DNA from 2 places in the Clostridium sp. JN-9 genome. Region 1 is predicted to be linked to the other one. Evidence: riboswitches for the same ligand, from Rfam matches in the RefSeq annotation. Region 1 holds a riboswitch; the other holds the start of a gene.
The links. Region 1 has a riboswitch for nickel and cobalt ahead of EQM05_RS09580 (cation-translocating P-type ATPase). Riboswitches for the same ligand answer to the same signal wherever they lie in the genome.
Positions count from the first base shown of each region.

Region 2: it holds a riboswitch for nickel and cobalt, as region 1 does, so the genes downstream of both, EQM05_RS11965 (cation diffusion facilitator family transporter) here and EQM05_RS09580 (cation-translocating P-type ATPase) in region 1, are expected to answer to the same signal.

Region 1 is NZ_CP035280.1:2,004,213-2,011,875, reverse strand. It holds gene EQM05_RS09585 (ISNCY family transposase) at 1-1,287, opposite strand, end outside; NiCo riboswitch at 1,477-1,569, shown strand; gene EQM05_RS09580 (cation-translocating P-type ATPase) at 1,683-4,232, shown strand; gene EQM05_RS09575 (BglG family transcription antiterminator) at 4,441-6,417, shown strand; gene EQM05_RS09570 (PTS sugar transporter subunit IIA) at 6,407-6,856, shown strand; gene EQM05_RS09565 (fructose-specific PTS transporter subunit EIIC) at 6,928-7,663, shown strand, end outside.
Region 2 is NZ_CP035280.1:2,480,073-2,487,735, reverse strand. It holds gene EQM05_RS11990 (carboxymuconolactone decarboxylase family protein) at 1-270, shown strand, start outside; gene lpdA (dihydrolipoyl dehydrogenase) at 316-2,028, shown strand; gene EQM05_RS11980 (lipoate--protein ligase) at 2,021-3,007, shown strand; gene EQM05_RS11975 (PRC-barrel domain-containing protein) at 3,138-3,746, shown strand; gene EQM05_RS11970 (Nramp family divalent metal transporter) at 3,697-4,947, shown strand; NiCo riboswitch at 5,035-5,131, shown strand; partial or broken gene EQM05_RS11965 (cation diffusion facilitator family transporter) at 5,248-6,160, shown strand; gene EQM05_RS11960 (deoxyribonuclease IV) at 6,270-7,103, shown strand; gene EQM05_RS11955 (ribosomal protein L7/L12) at 7,221-7,490, opposite strand.

The sequences.
Region 1 (7,663 bases):
CCCCGCAGGAGCTGCAAGGTCAAAGCTTTTTGATGTAAGTTCATGTTCTGGTAATAGATCTAGAGCATATACCTTTTCATCAACACAAAAGAACATTCCACCATCAAAGGCTTGAATTACCATACCTGAAGTACCTTTTCGGTAATGTACAGCATATCCATTACAATCCATAGGGAGGTAATAACTTTTCTTGAATTTGATGCAGCTTCCGTTATCAACCTTCCTACTGGTTAATACGGCAAGTGTTAAATTTATTTTTTCAATATCTAGTTGTTTTTCAAAGACAGATTTGATATTATCAACTGGTAAAGCAAACTGGGCATTGAATTCTTTTATGTATGAGTTTAAGAATTCATTTGCTTGCTCAATTGTGCTGATACAAGCTAGCCTCATTTCTAAAGGGAGGCGTGATTGTAACGTCTGAAACATTCTTTCTACGCGCCCTTTAGCTTGGGCAACACTGCTTGTCTTAATTCCTATGCCTAACTGTTTACAGGCATAGCTAAACTGAGTGAAAGTATCCTCTTCAACTGAAGGGGACTTTTTCTTTTTGTATTCAAATACAGTACGTCTATCTGTAAATAACATATAAGGGATACCGTGTTCCGTGAGTACCTGGTGTAACACATGGTAATACCCGTTTAGGGTCTCTTGTGAGTCAAAATAAGCTCCCATAATAGCACCTGTAGCATCATCTACAGCAATGTGTAATTGGGTTTTATTCTTACCGAACCAAAGATGCTGTGAAGCATCCATCTGGAGCATCTCACCTATGTAAGCACATCTAGGGCGCCTCGGGTGTGCATCTTCAGCTGCAATAATTGCATTCTGAATGTTAGAAACCTCTTTTGGAGATTTGGCTACATTCTTCAATTCCTCTAATTGAGCTTTAACCTTTTTCCTTGTAGCACGCTTAGCCTTAGGAGACAGGATGAATTCCTGCATAAGGATTGAACGGATGGTGCTAATGGATACTTTGATATGCTCATGCTTCTCTAATAACTCAGAATAGTGGGTGAGATTAGCATCAGAGTATTTGGTACGATAAAGGTCAATAATTAATTGTCTTGTCTCATCATCAAGTGTATGGACTGGTTTTCTCCCATGATTACCATGAATAAAATAAGCCTTTCCCTGTTCCTGATATCCTTTGATCATTCTATTAATATGTCTAATAGAGCAGCTTAGATAAAGGGATGCCCTCTTCTTGTTTCCATTTGTTTCGACCAATTTCTTTATAGTTGTATATTTATCATTTTCTTTCATAGTTAAATTTACCTTTCTCATTATGTCCACCTCAATTCTCTTGAGGTATCATTATACTATATTTTTTGCATTTGGGACATAATCATATGTGGTATATTAAGACATTATCATAAATCAATCATATTTGATAAAAAATATAATTTTATACACTTGTTTTTAAATATTACATATATTATAATGTAAATATCTCTTTGCACTGCATACAAATCTACAGTACAAACTGAGCAGGCGATGAATCCAACGGGTTCGTGGGGCTGGGCTGAAACAGCAACAGATTGAATTATTCACATCTGTGGGACAGTAGTATGTTCCGCAGGTGTTTTTTTATACAATTTTAGGAACATATACTTAGAAATTTGCAATGCCATAGAGCTATCTTATTAATTCTTTAATTATTAAATTAGGAGGTAACTATTATGACAGAACGTGAAAGCACATCTTTATTTCAGGGGCTTACAAATGAACAGGCCCAAAAGTTACAGCAGAAATTCGGAAAAAATCAAATTACATCTGAAAAAAAACAAAGTTTCATTAAAAAGGTCTTTAATATTATCAAAGAGCCAATGTTTCTTTTATTACTTGCAGCAGCAGTTATTTACTTTATACTTGGTGAACCACGGGACGGAATAATTATGCTTATTTTTGTGGTTGGTATCATAAGCATAGATGTGATTCAGGAATGGAAAACAGATAAAACTTTAAATGCTTTAAAGGATCTGTCAGCGCCGCACATTACTGTAATCAGAGAAGGAAAAGAACAGCAGATTGCAAGCACTGATCTTGTACCAGGAGATTTAATGATGATTGCTGAAGGAATAAAAATTCCGGCAGATGGAGATATAATTAAATTCAGCGATTTGTGCATTGATGAATCTACGCTGACTGGTGAGTCTGAAGGAATCTGGAAACAGTCAATTTATGAATCTGAAAAAGATAACAAAGACTATTGGAAAAAGCACCGATGTTATGCAGGTACTCTGGTTATTCAGGGTACTGCAGTAGTTAAAGTTGACAAAATCGGGGGCTCAACTGAATATGGAAAAATAGCTGCTAATATTGCATCTGCTCTGGAAAAACTTACTCCTTTGCAAAAGCAGACAGGTAAACTTGTAAAAACCTGTGCTATTATTGCAGGGGCATTATTTGTATTAGTAAGTATTATTACCTATTTTAATATACCTGATCATGCACTTAAGGACAGAGTCATTGAAAGTATATTATCAGGTATTACACTTGCCATGGCTATGATACCAGAGGAATTCCCGGTTATATTAACTGTATTTCTTTCAATGGGAGCATGGAGACTGGCCAAAAAAAATTCTCTTATAAGAAAACTTCCTGCAGTGGAGACTTCAGGAGCAGTTTCTGTACTATGTGTTGATAAAACCGGTACAATTACCATGAATCAGATGACTGTTCAAAGTACCTGGGCAGCAGATGGTGATACTAATTCCCTTTGTGAAATTATGGGCCTTGCCTGTGAAACTGAAGCTTATGATCCAATGGAAAAGGCAATGCTTGTGCACTGTGAGAAGCTGGGGATTTCAAAAGATCATATATTTGGAGGGGATTTGCTTACAGAATATCCTTTTACCAATGAGCTTAAGGCCATGGGACATGTGTGGAGACACGATGGAGAAATTATTATAGCAGCAAAGGGTTCTCCTGAGCGAATCTTATCAATATGCAATTTAACAAAGGATGAAGCTAAAACAGCTGAAGATAAAATAAAAGAAATGTCCATGCAGGGGTTAAGAGTAATTGCTGTAGGAATCATGAAGCTTGACTCTGAAACTCAGATACCTGATAAGATTACAGACTGCAGCTTAACACTAAGCGGGCTTATAGGCCTTGCTGATCCTCCAAGGCCATCTGTAAAGCAGGATATAATAAGCTGTACAAAAGCTGGTGTGAGAGTAGTAATGATAACAGGCGATAATGGAATAACTGCAAGCTCAATAGCAAAGCAGATTGGAATGCCAAATAGCGATAAAATCATTACAGGTGATGAGATTAATAACATGAATGATGAAGAACTTCGTGAAAAGGTAAAATATATAAGCATTTTTTCCCGTGTGGTACCAGAGCATAAAATGCGTATTGTAAAGGCCTTCAGAGAAAATGGAGAAGTTGTTGCCATGACAGGAGATGGAGTAAATGATGCTCCTGCATTGAAATATGCTGATATTGGAATTGCTATGGGTAAAAGGGGTTCAGAGGTATCAAGAGAAGCAGCTGATTTAATATTAATGGATGATAACTTTTCAACTATTGTTGATACCATTAAGGATGGAAGAAGAATATATGATAATATAAGAAAAGCAGTAGGTTATGTTTTTGTAATTCATATACCCATTGCATTTGCATCTCTTCTTGCTCCATTTTTAAAAATCAACCCTGCAAGTCTGCTGCTTCTGCCTATACATGTGGTACTGCTGGAGCTCATTATTGATCCAACATGCTCCATAGTACTTGAACGTCAGCCTGCGGAAATTGATATTATGGAACGTAGTCCAAGGAATCCTCATGAGGAAATCCTTACTTCTTCAATCCTTATTAAGAGCATTGTTCAGGGAGTCATAATATTTGCAGCATCTTTTGGAACTTACTATACATTTTTGCTTAAGAACCCCGAAAATGCAGCTTTAGCTAGAACCATGGGACTTTCCATAATTATTATTGCTAATTTATTTTTAGTTCAGGTAAACAGTTCAAGCCGCGAATATGCTTTTAAGTCTATTCATAGGCTTTATAAAGACAATGTAATGTGGGCTGCAGGTATTGGAACGGTAGGTGGATTATTATTAATGCTGTATACACCTTTAAGCAGTATTTTAAAACTTGCACCGCTGTCTTTTTCACAGTTTATCACAGTAGTATTAATTGCAGCTGTGTCAGTATTTTGGTATGAGATAGTGAAAGTTGTCGAATGTAACCAGGCAGCACCCGATAATCGTCGAATGTAATCAGATAGCAAGACTGCAACATTTGTTGAAGAGCAGTAATTAGATTTTAAATTAAATAATCTAGTTACTGCTCTTTTTTTATTATTGAATTAATCAAGTTTTACCACATTATTAAGGAAGTAAATGGGGCGCTGAAAGTATTGATACATAAGGATGAAAACGTTATAATAAATACATAAAAGTTAAGATATGTAAGAGGTGATATTTAGTGGATAGAATTTCAAAGACACTGGAGATTTTGCTAAATAGTAATAATTTTATATCAGCAGATTTTATTGCAGAAAAATTAAAGGTGTCTAATAAAACTATCCGAAATGACTTTTCTAAGATTGAAAAAATCGTCAATGATGCAGATTTAAAGTTCAATAAAAAGCCTGGAGTTGGAATAGCTATTGAAGGCAGCGAGGAGAAAAAACTGGAGCTCATGAATAGCATAAAAATTAATGTAAATGACATAGAGCCATATTCTCCTGAGGACAGATTTAATTATATTTTAAAGGTCTTATTTATGAGCAAGACATCAGTTACCATGAGGGAACTTTATAAAAGCTTATATATTAGCCGGGTAACACTTCAAAAGGATTTAAAAAAAGTAGAACACTGGTTGTCAGAGTTTAACCTTACTCTCGTAAAAAAGACTAATTATGGAATGAAAATAAATGGGAATGAAGAGGACTGGAGAAAAGCCATTGCCAGCCTGCTGGAAAGCAATAGGGGCTATGACGGGCTGAAGGAGATAATTTACGATGATTACCAGGGGAAAATTGATTATAAATCAATATGCAAGTTAAAAGAGCTCATTAACATTGATTATAAAGTTATTGAGAAAATAGTAGCTGATGCAGAGGCTAAATTGAAATTTAAATTTTCAGATGAGGCATATGTGAGTTTGGTTATACATATTGCAATAGCTGTGAAAAGATTAAAGGAGAAAAAGGATATTAAGCTTTCTGATGAAATGCTTAAAAGCCTAAAAGAAAATAAGGAGTACGAAATAGCTGTGCAGATTGCACTTGATATAGAAAAATCATTTGATGTTGAAATACCTGAATCAGAAATAGGATATATTTTACTTCACATCCTTGGTACTAAGCTTCTGGAAGGGAAAAATGATAAATTGTCCATTAATTTTGACAATCAAAGTGAAAATAAATTAGCAGTTATTATGGCAAAAGAGATAATTAATATATCCGGAAGAGCTCTTCATATAGATTTTACCAATGACATGCAGCTGTTAAATGGATTGATACTTCACCTCAGGCCTACAATAAACAGATTAAAGTATGGACTTACCCTCCGTAATACAATGCTTAAAGAAATAAAGGAAAATTATATTGAAATATTTGGAGCAGCATGGATGACAAATACTATATTTGAGAGATACCTTGGCTTAACAATGCCTGAGGATGAGATTGGATATATATGCCTTCACTTGGCAGCTGCTGTAGAGAGAAACAAAAATCCTCTAAAGGCGTTAGTGGTGTGTGCCAGTGGCATTGGTACATCCCAGTTTATTTCAGCAAGGCTTGAAAGAAGCTTTAAACAGATAGACATTGTGGATGTTATCTCAATTATTGAGTTAAAACACAGGAACCTTAAGGATATTGATTTAATAATTTCCACTGTTCCTGTAGAATGTATTAAACCTGTGTTAATGATAAGTCCTCTGCTGAACCATAATGATATAAGGAGGATAGAGCTTTTTGTGGAGAAATCACACAGAGATGATATAAATAATTATTCAACTCATGAATTTATAAATAAAGACTTTATTAAAATTAAAAGCTGTGCAGAGAACAAAGAAAAATTGATTAAGGATATGTGCATGGACCTGCTAAATTCAAACTACATTGAAAAAGGATTCGTGGACAGTGTGCTGAAAAGAGAAGAGATTTATTCAACGGAGATAGCATGGGGAATTGCACTGCCCCATGGAGACCCCCAATTTGTAAAAAAATCATGTCTTGCAGTAAACATATTAGAAAATCAACTGGATTGGGGCAGAGAAAATGTTGATACAGTATTTCTTCTCTGCATCAGCATGGAGGACAGAGGAAAATTAAAAAAGTGGATGAGAGGCTTATATAATTTTTTAGAAATAGACGAAAACAGAGTATTTTTAAAGAATGCAAAGAGCAGTGAGGAAATTTATAACATAATGGAGGAGTTTATAGATGTTGATTGATAAGAATCTTATAGTAATAAACATGGATGCAAAGGACAAAAAGGAAGCAATAAATAAATTAATAACCTTAATAAAAAATGAAAATAAAATTAATTCCGAAGAAGATTTTTTGAAGTGTGTATTAAAGAGGGAAAATGAGTTCAGCACTGGCGTAGGCAACGGCATTGCTATTCCACACGGCAAATCTGAAACGGTTAATGAGGCAATCGTGGCATTTGGAAAGCTTAATAAAAAAATAGACTGGAACTCTATAGACAATGAATCAGTTGATTTAATATTTCTTCTTGGGGTGCCTGAGAAAAACACAGAAAATCTTCATTTAAAGATACTTGCCCAGCTTTCAAGAAAACTTATGGATGAAGGTTTTGTAAAACTGTTAAGGGATGCACACACTGAAGAGGAGGTTTACAGCCTTCTCTGCCATATTGAACAGGCCTGAAAAAAGATTCAAAATCCTTTAAAAATTGCTTTTAAAAGGTTTTAAATAAAAAAATAAAGGGGGTATATTAATTGAAAGACGAGCTTAAAAGACTTCGTGAGTATTTAATGAGAGGCGTTTCTTACATGATACCTATCGTAGTTATAGGTGGTGTCCTTATTGCTTTTTCTATAGCTCTAAGCGGAGTACAGGAAGGTAAGGGTGCTGTGGTTACAGCTCCAGTATTAAAAAATATGATGGACATTGGCTCTGCTGCATTTTCTTTAATGGTGCCAATATTAGCAGGATTTATAGCATACGGTATAGCAGACAGACCTGGTATAGCACCTGGTATGGTGTGCGGTGTTTTGGCTAATAACATTAAGGCAGGCTTTTTAGGAGGCATAATAGCAGGTTTGTTAGCTGGATATATTGCCAGATGGATAAAAGGATGGAAGGTCAATAAAAATCTTAGACCAATAATGCCTATTTTCGTTATTCCATTATTAACTTCATTAATTGTAGGCGGACTTATGATATATGTTTTAGGAGCACCAATAAGTGCATTAATGATTAGTATGACTAATGGATTAAAAAGCATGAGCCAGGGAAGTTCAGTAATTCTTGCATTAATTATGGGTGCAATGATTGCCTTTGATATGGGAGGTCCGGTTAATAAGGTTGCTTTTATGTTTGGATCTGCCATGATTGCAGAAGGTATATCAACTGTTATGGGACCAGTTGCAGTGGCAATATGTATTCCACCACTTGGAATGGGAGTAGCAACTCTGTTAGCACCTAAAAAATATACTGAAACCGAAAAAGAAG
Region 2 (7,663 bases), 480 kb from region 1:
GCCTTCATGGGATTACTTGGCGCAGCATATGAACCAAATGCACTTGACGTAAAAACAAAAGAATTAATAAGTGTAGCAATTGGATGCTTTACCAGATGTGAATACTGTATTGTATATCACTCATACAAAGCCTTTGAAGCAGGAGCAACAAAAGAGGAAATAATGGAAGCTGCTATGGTTTCAGTAGCCTTTGGCGGAGGACCATCAATGGCATATTCAGTAACATTACTTAAAGAATGTATTTCCGAATTTGAAGGAGATTTTAAATAAAAAGGGCTTTGCCCTTTTTTCATTATAATTTTGGAGGTATTAGAAATGAAATATGATTTGATTATAGAAAAACTTTCTGGAAATGCTGCTACGGGAAAGGTTGGAAAGATAAAGAAAAGGTCAGGGGATACAATAAATCCCGGAGATACAATATTTACTATTGAGTCAGGCAAAGGCACCACCAAGTATGTGTCAAAATATAAAGGTGTAGTGGAAGAATTATCTATTTCAGAAGGAGACACAATAAAAAAGAACCAGATTATAGGTAAAGTTGAAGGAGAATTAATTGAGGAGGATAAATCCCCCAAATATGCTAAAAAGTCAACTTACAGCTTTGGATTAGCCAAGCCACTGCCTAAAAACTATGAAGCAGATGTAGTTGTTATTGGAGGAGGCCCAGGAGGTTATGTTTCTGCCATCAGGGCAGCTCAGGGGGGCAAAAAGGTCATCATTATTGAAGAAAGCAGGCTTGGAGGAACATGCCTTAATCATGGATGTATTCCAACAAAGGCCTTAGTCAGCAGCGTAGATGTTCTTGAGAAAATAAAGAATGCAAAAAGCTTTGGGTTAGAAGTTCAGGACTATAAGTTTTCTCTTAAAAAAATAATGAAAAGGAAAAATGAAGTAGTTGATACATTGGTGTCAGGAATTGAACATCTGATGAAGGCTAATAAAATAGAATATATAAATGGTAAAGCGCAGATTAAGGATTCACAAACAGTAACTGTGCAAAATAAATTAATTGATGCAACCATTTGCTTTAGTAAATTAATTATTGCTGTAGGATCTAAAACAGCCAGTATTCCTATAGAAGGAGCTGACAGTGATGACATTCTTACAAGCCAGGAATTACTGGAATTAAAGGAAGTGCCATATTCTATTACAATCATTGGCGGCGGCGTTATAGGCATGGAATTTGCATTTATTTACAGTGCTTTAGGCTCAAAGGTAAATGTAGTAGAATTCTTACCGCAGATTTTAAACAATGTGGATGAGGATGCAGCTGATGTAATAAAAGATAGTGCTTCTAAAATGGGTATTAACCTTTATGAGGGTGCCAAAGCCATGTCAATTAAAACATCATTGGATGGAAATAAAATTGTTGAAATTAATAAAGACAATGAAACAAAATATTTAACCAGTGAAAAAGTGGTTATGGCTGTTGGAAGAAAAGCTAATCTGGGATCTCTTGATTTAGAAAAGCTTCAGGTTAAGCTCAATGAAAGACATAATGGCATCATGGTGGACGAGTATATGAGGACAAGCAATCCTAATGTATATGCAATAGGTGATGTAACTAACAAAGTTCAACTGGCTCATGTGGCTTCTCAGCAGGGCATAGTAGCTGCAGATCACATTAATGGCAGGGAAAATAAGATGTGTTACGATTTAGTTCCAAGCGCAATATTTACTATGCCGGAAATAGGACAGGTTGGACTAACTGAAAAAGAGGCTGTTTCAAGAAAGCTTGACTTTATAACTTCAAAGTTTCCTTTAATGGCAAATGGTAAAGCACTGGCTATGGGAGAAACTGATGGATTTGTTAAGCTTATTGCTGATAAAGCAACTAGAAAAATAATTGGTGGAACAATTGTTGGAGTTCATGCCACAGATATGATCAGCACTATAAGTAATATTATGGCTTCTGGATTAACTATAGATAAAGCTGCAGATGTAATTTATGCTCATCCAACTATATCTGAATCCATACATGAAGCACTATTAATGCTAAACGGAGAGGGTATTCATTTTGCATAATCAATTTAAGATATATCTATCAGAGTCATTTGATCCAAAATTCAATTTATCTGTGGAAGAATGGCTTATGAAACACAGCCAGCCAAATGATGTTGTTATGTTTCTCTGGCAGAATGCAAATACTATTGTTATAGGAAGAAATCAGAACCCATATAAAGAATGCAGCATCAAAAAGATTAGGGATGATGGTGTGCAGTTAGTAAGAAGATTATCCGGCGGAGGAGCTGTATTTCATGATAAAGGCAATTTGAATTTTACTTTTATAGCAGCTGATGCAAATTACAATGTAGAAAATAATATGAATGTGATTTTAAAGGGACTTTCCATGTTTGGTATTCATGGATGCTTTAATGGAAGAAATGATTTAGTGATACAGCAGCGTAAATTTTCCGGTAATGCCTTTTTTAGCGAAAGTGGCATGAACTGTCATCATGGAACTTTACTTGTAAATGTGGATTTTCATAAGATGTCAAAATATTTAAATGTATCACCTTTAAAGCTTCAGTCAAAGGGCATTGATTCAGTTGCATCCAGGGTAGTTAACCTTAAGGATATTTCAAAAGAAATAACTATTAATAGTTTAAAACATGCTTTGATAAAAAGCTTTAATGATTTCTATAAAACCAATGCTGAAATCATTAATATAAATGAAGGAACCATAGATGTAACGGATTATATTAAAAAGTACAGCTCATGGGAATGGAACTATTCAGAAAGTCCTGATTTTAATGTAACCCTGGAGGAAAAATTCAGCTGGGGTCTTATTGAGATTTATGCAGTAGTTTCAGATGGAATAATCAAAAACTGTAAAATCTACACAGACTCAATTAAGCTGGAGGACTTTCATAAATTAGAAAAAGCCCTTGAAAATGAAATGTTCAAAGCAGAAAATATGACAAAGGTTATTAAAAGTTCCATAAAGGATAACCAGATAATGATGGATCTGTGTAAGCTTATAAATGATAAATTAAATAATTAGTACAACTATTTAAATTCCAGTAAAATAAAATTTTCACTGGGATTTTTTTGCATAAATATAACTCATATTTAAATAGCATTAGCAATATTGCAGCCAGGGCATATTATATTTGTGTAAGGAAGTGAGTGCAATGCAGCTTAAAAGCTTTTATTTCAGTAGAATATTAGGAAATAAAATTTATACTTCTCATGGAAAAGTAATTGGAACTTTAAAAGATCTGGCAGTGGATATAAATTATAAAAACCCCAAAATTGCTATTGCTGCTGTTAAAACAAAACAGGGATTGAAATTTATAGATTTTAACAATATTACTGTTTCTAAAGAAAAGGGTCAATATGTTTTAATATGCAGTAAAGTTCAGGAAAGAAACTTAGGCAGTAACATGCTGCTTAAAAAGTATATTTTGGACAAACAAATTATAGATGTTAATGGCAGAAAAGTAGACAGGGCTAATGATATAAGGCTGACTGTTTCATCAACAGGCATGTTCATAGCAGCTGTTGATATTGGTATGGATGGCTTATTAAGGAGAATTGGAATTGCCAAGCCATTAAAAAAGTTAGGCTTTAAGGTATCAAGTAAATTAATGCTGTGGGATAACGTTGAAACAGCTTTTACATCAAAGGATATCTTACTGTCAAAAACCTATAATAATATGAACCTGATACAGATAGCAGGGGGTGAAAAGGGTGAATGCAAAAAGAAAAAACTGGAGGGAAGATTTATTAATATTTTTTAGCGTTGTAGGCCCTGGAATTATAACAGGCAGTGTAGATAATGATGCAGGAGGCATAACAACATATTCTATAGCAGGTGCCACCTATGGCTATAAACTGCTTTGGTCATTAATTCCATGCTTTATAGTACTTCTTGTAGTTCAGGAAATGAATGCGAGAATGGGTATTGTAACTGGAAAAGGCCTGGCAGATTTAATTAGGGAGAATTTTGGAGTAAAAGTAACATTTTTTATATTCATAGGTTTGATTATTGCTGATATAGGAAATACAGCTACTGAGTTTGCAGGTGTTGCAGGGAGTATGCAGGTTTTTGGAATAAGCAAATATATATCTGTGCCATTGGCAGCCATTGCAGTATGGATTCTGGTTGTGAAGGGCACATATAAATCTACTGAAAAGATATTTTTAATATTCAGCATGTTTTTGTTATCATATATTGGTTCTGCATTTCTTACTAAACCGGACTGGCATGAAATAGGTAATTCCTTAATCCATCCTGCCATTGAAACCAGCTTTGATTACATAAGCATGGTTATTGGTATGGTGGGAACTACTATCGCTCCCTGGATGCAGTTTTATATGCAGTCTGCAGTTATAGAAAAAGGTCTTAAGATTAAAGATTATAAATATGAATTCTGGGATGTAGCTGTGGGCAGCGTTATTACAGTAGTAGTTGCTTTCTTTATAATTGTAGCCTGCGGTGCAACACTAAATAAAAGCGGAATTAAAATAGAACAGGCTAAGGATGCTGCTGTAGCACTTAAACCGCTTGCAGGAGCTTTTGCTTCTCAAATCTTTGCTTTTGGACTTTTTATAGCTTCTATTTTTTCAGCTGCAATACTGCCATTGGCCACAGCATTTTACATTTGTGAAGCTTTTGGTTTTGAAGCTGGTATAGATAAAACGCTAAAGGAAGCACCTGAGTTTTTCACACTGTTTACTATAATAATCATTATTGGTATCTCAGTCATATTGATTCCCGGAGCACCTTTAATTCAGATAACATTATGGTCCCAGATTATAAATGGTATATTGCTGCCTGTGGTTTTAATTTGTATGATGCTTATGGTGAATAATAAGGATATAATGGGCAGGTACGTAAATGGAAGTATTAAAAATATAATTGGATGGGCAACAATTGTAGTTTTAATACTTTTAACGGTTATATTAACCCTTGAGCCTATTATAACAGCTTTAAAATAACATAAAAAGTAAAATTCTTATTGACAATTGAACAAAGATATATTAATATATGAGTATTTAATAACTCTTTGCACTGCATATAAAACTACAGTACAAACTGAGCAGGCGATGAACTAATTATTTAGTTTATGGGGCCGGGCTGATAGAAGCAATAGAATTGTAAAACAATACCTGTGGGACAGTACGTATTTTCCACAGGTATTTTTATGCTCATTTTGAAATATAGAGGTGTTTTAGAGCTCTTAAAAATATATTTTTAAGTTAACCTGTATTTGGTTAATTTTAATGGGGGCAATTAGCATGAACAGCAAAACAAAAGTTGCAAGACTTTCAATAATTTCTAATTCAATTCTTATAACCATTAAATTGTTTATAGGAGCATTAACAGGCTCAGTAAGCATAATATCAGAGGCCATACATTCCATTATGGATTTGATAGCATCTGTAATAGCTTTTTTCTCTGTAAAGGTATCAGATAAACCTGCTGATGAAAAGCATCCTTACGGTCATGGAAAATTTGAAAATATATCAGGTGTTATAGAATCCATCTTAATTTTTATAGCATCCTTTATAATAATAACGCAGTCAATTAAAAAAATAATGCACCCTGCAGCATCAAACAATTTCTTTGCAATGGGATTCATTGTTATGTTTATTTCAGCAGGTATTAACTTTGTGGTTTCAAATAAAATATATAAAACAGCTAAAGAGGAGGATTCTGTGGCCCTTAAGGCAGATGCACTGCACTTAAAAACCGATGTATATACTGCTTTAGGGGTTGGCACCGGACTTTTGCTGATATGGATTACAAAGCTTAATTTTCTGGATCCTATTGTAGCTATTTTAATAGCAATGTTTATATTAAAAGAGGCCTATGGAATGCTTAAATCTGCATTTGAGCCTTTGCTGGATGTAAGCTTATCAGAAGAAGAAATAGATATTTATAGAAAACTCAATAAGTGATTATAAGTCCGAATACTGCAATTTTCACAATTTAAGGACAAGAAAATCAGGAAGTACAAAGTATATTGATCTACATCTGGTTGTTCCTGAAAATATGTCTGTAAAATCTGCACATAATATATGTGATGAAATAGAAGGGAACATAGAGCATTCCATGAAAAACACGGAGGTTATGATACATCTGGAATCCTGTACTGAAAGCTGTGATAAATGCAGATATTCTGAAAAAAAAGAATGCAAAGCAATATAGCTGATTTTTAATATTCTAAGTACTGCTGGCTTTTCAGTAGTACTTTTTGTACATTAAAATGATATAATCTTATTTATAATTACAACTTTTAGAAGGAAGATGATATATTATGTTAAATATAGGCTGTCATTTATCAGCATCAAAAGGTTATAAGGCCATGGGACTTACGGCGCTTAATATTGGTGCAAACACATTTCAGTTCTTTTCAAGAAATCCAAGAGGAAGCAAGGCAAAGGAAATGGACCCTGAGGATGCAAAGGCTCTTATGGAAATAGCAAAGGATAATAATTTTGCTCCAATACTGGCACATGCTCCATATACATTAAATGCATGTTCAGCAGATGAGAGTATAAGAGAATTTGCCATGCAGGTTATGGAGGATGATTTGAGAAGAATGGAATACACCCCAAATAATCTTTACAACTTTCATCCTGGAAGTCATGTAAAGCAAGGGGTAGAGGCTGGAATAGACTACATTGTAAAAATGCTGAATGCCATTTTAAAGCCTGATCAAAGTACCACAGTTCTCCTTGAAACAATGGCAGGCAAGGGAACAGAAGTAGGAAGAAGCTTTGAAGAAATAAAGCAGATTCTGGATGGGGTCAAGCTTTCTGATAAAATGGGAGTATGCCTTGATACCTGCCATATTTATGATGCAGGCTATGATATAGTTAATAATCTGGATGGTGTGTTGGATGAGTTTGACAGGGTTATTGGTCTTAAAAGACTTAAAGCAATTCATTTAAACGACAGTAAAAATCCATTTTCAAGCCATAAAGACAGACATGAAAAAATAGGACAAGGTTCACTTGGAAAAGAGGCCATATTTAGAATTATCAATCATCCAAAACTAAGAAATCTGCCATTTTATCTGGAAACTCCAAATGAACTTCCTGGATATGCAGGGGAAATTAAAATGCTAAGAGAAGCAAGCAACCAATAACTACAGTTGAAAGTTATGAGTGGAAAGTTCACAGTTGTGGATGAATTTTCTCCGTTACACTGCGAAAAATCTTTAATTTATATAAATAAGGTAAGTCTTGCTAAAGCAAAACTTACCTTATTTACTTAAAGAATCAATATATTCCTTTGCTTCTTTCAATCCCAATCCAGTAGCAATTCTATATTTTTTTATTGCTTCAATTTTTTTACCTTCTAAAATAAGGCTTTTTAGTTCATCCGTTATTGTATCAGGTACTCCAACCTGCTTAGCAATCTTATCTAAATTTATATTTATTCGTGTTATATCACTTCGCATCTGGCTAATACTACTTACTATCCATAATGATAATTCCACTGCTATAAGTCCAAAAATAGTTAAGTAATTCATAATTAAACTCCTCATTATTATAGTTGAAAGTTACAAGTTGAAAGTTCACAGTTGTGGATGATTCTTCTCCGTTACACTGGGTCAAATCTTTAATTTATACAAGTTAGCTATGTTTTGCTTCAGCAAAACGAGCCTAAAAAATAAATTAGTTTTGCGACGTAAGGAGGAAAACT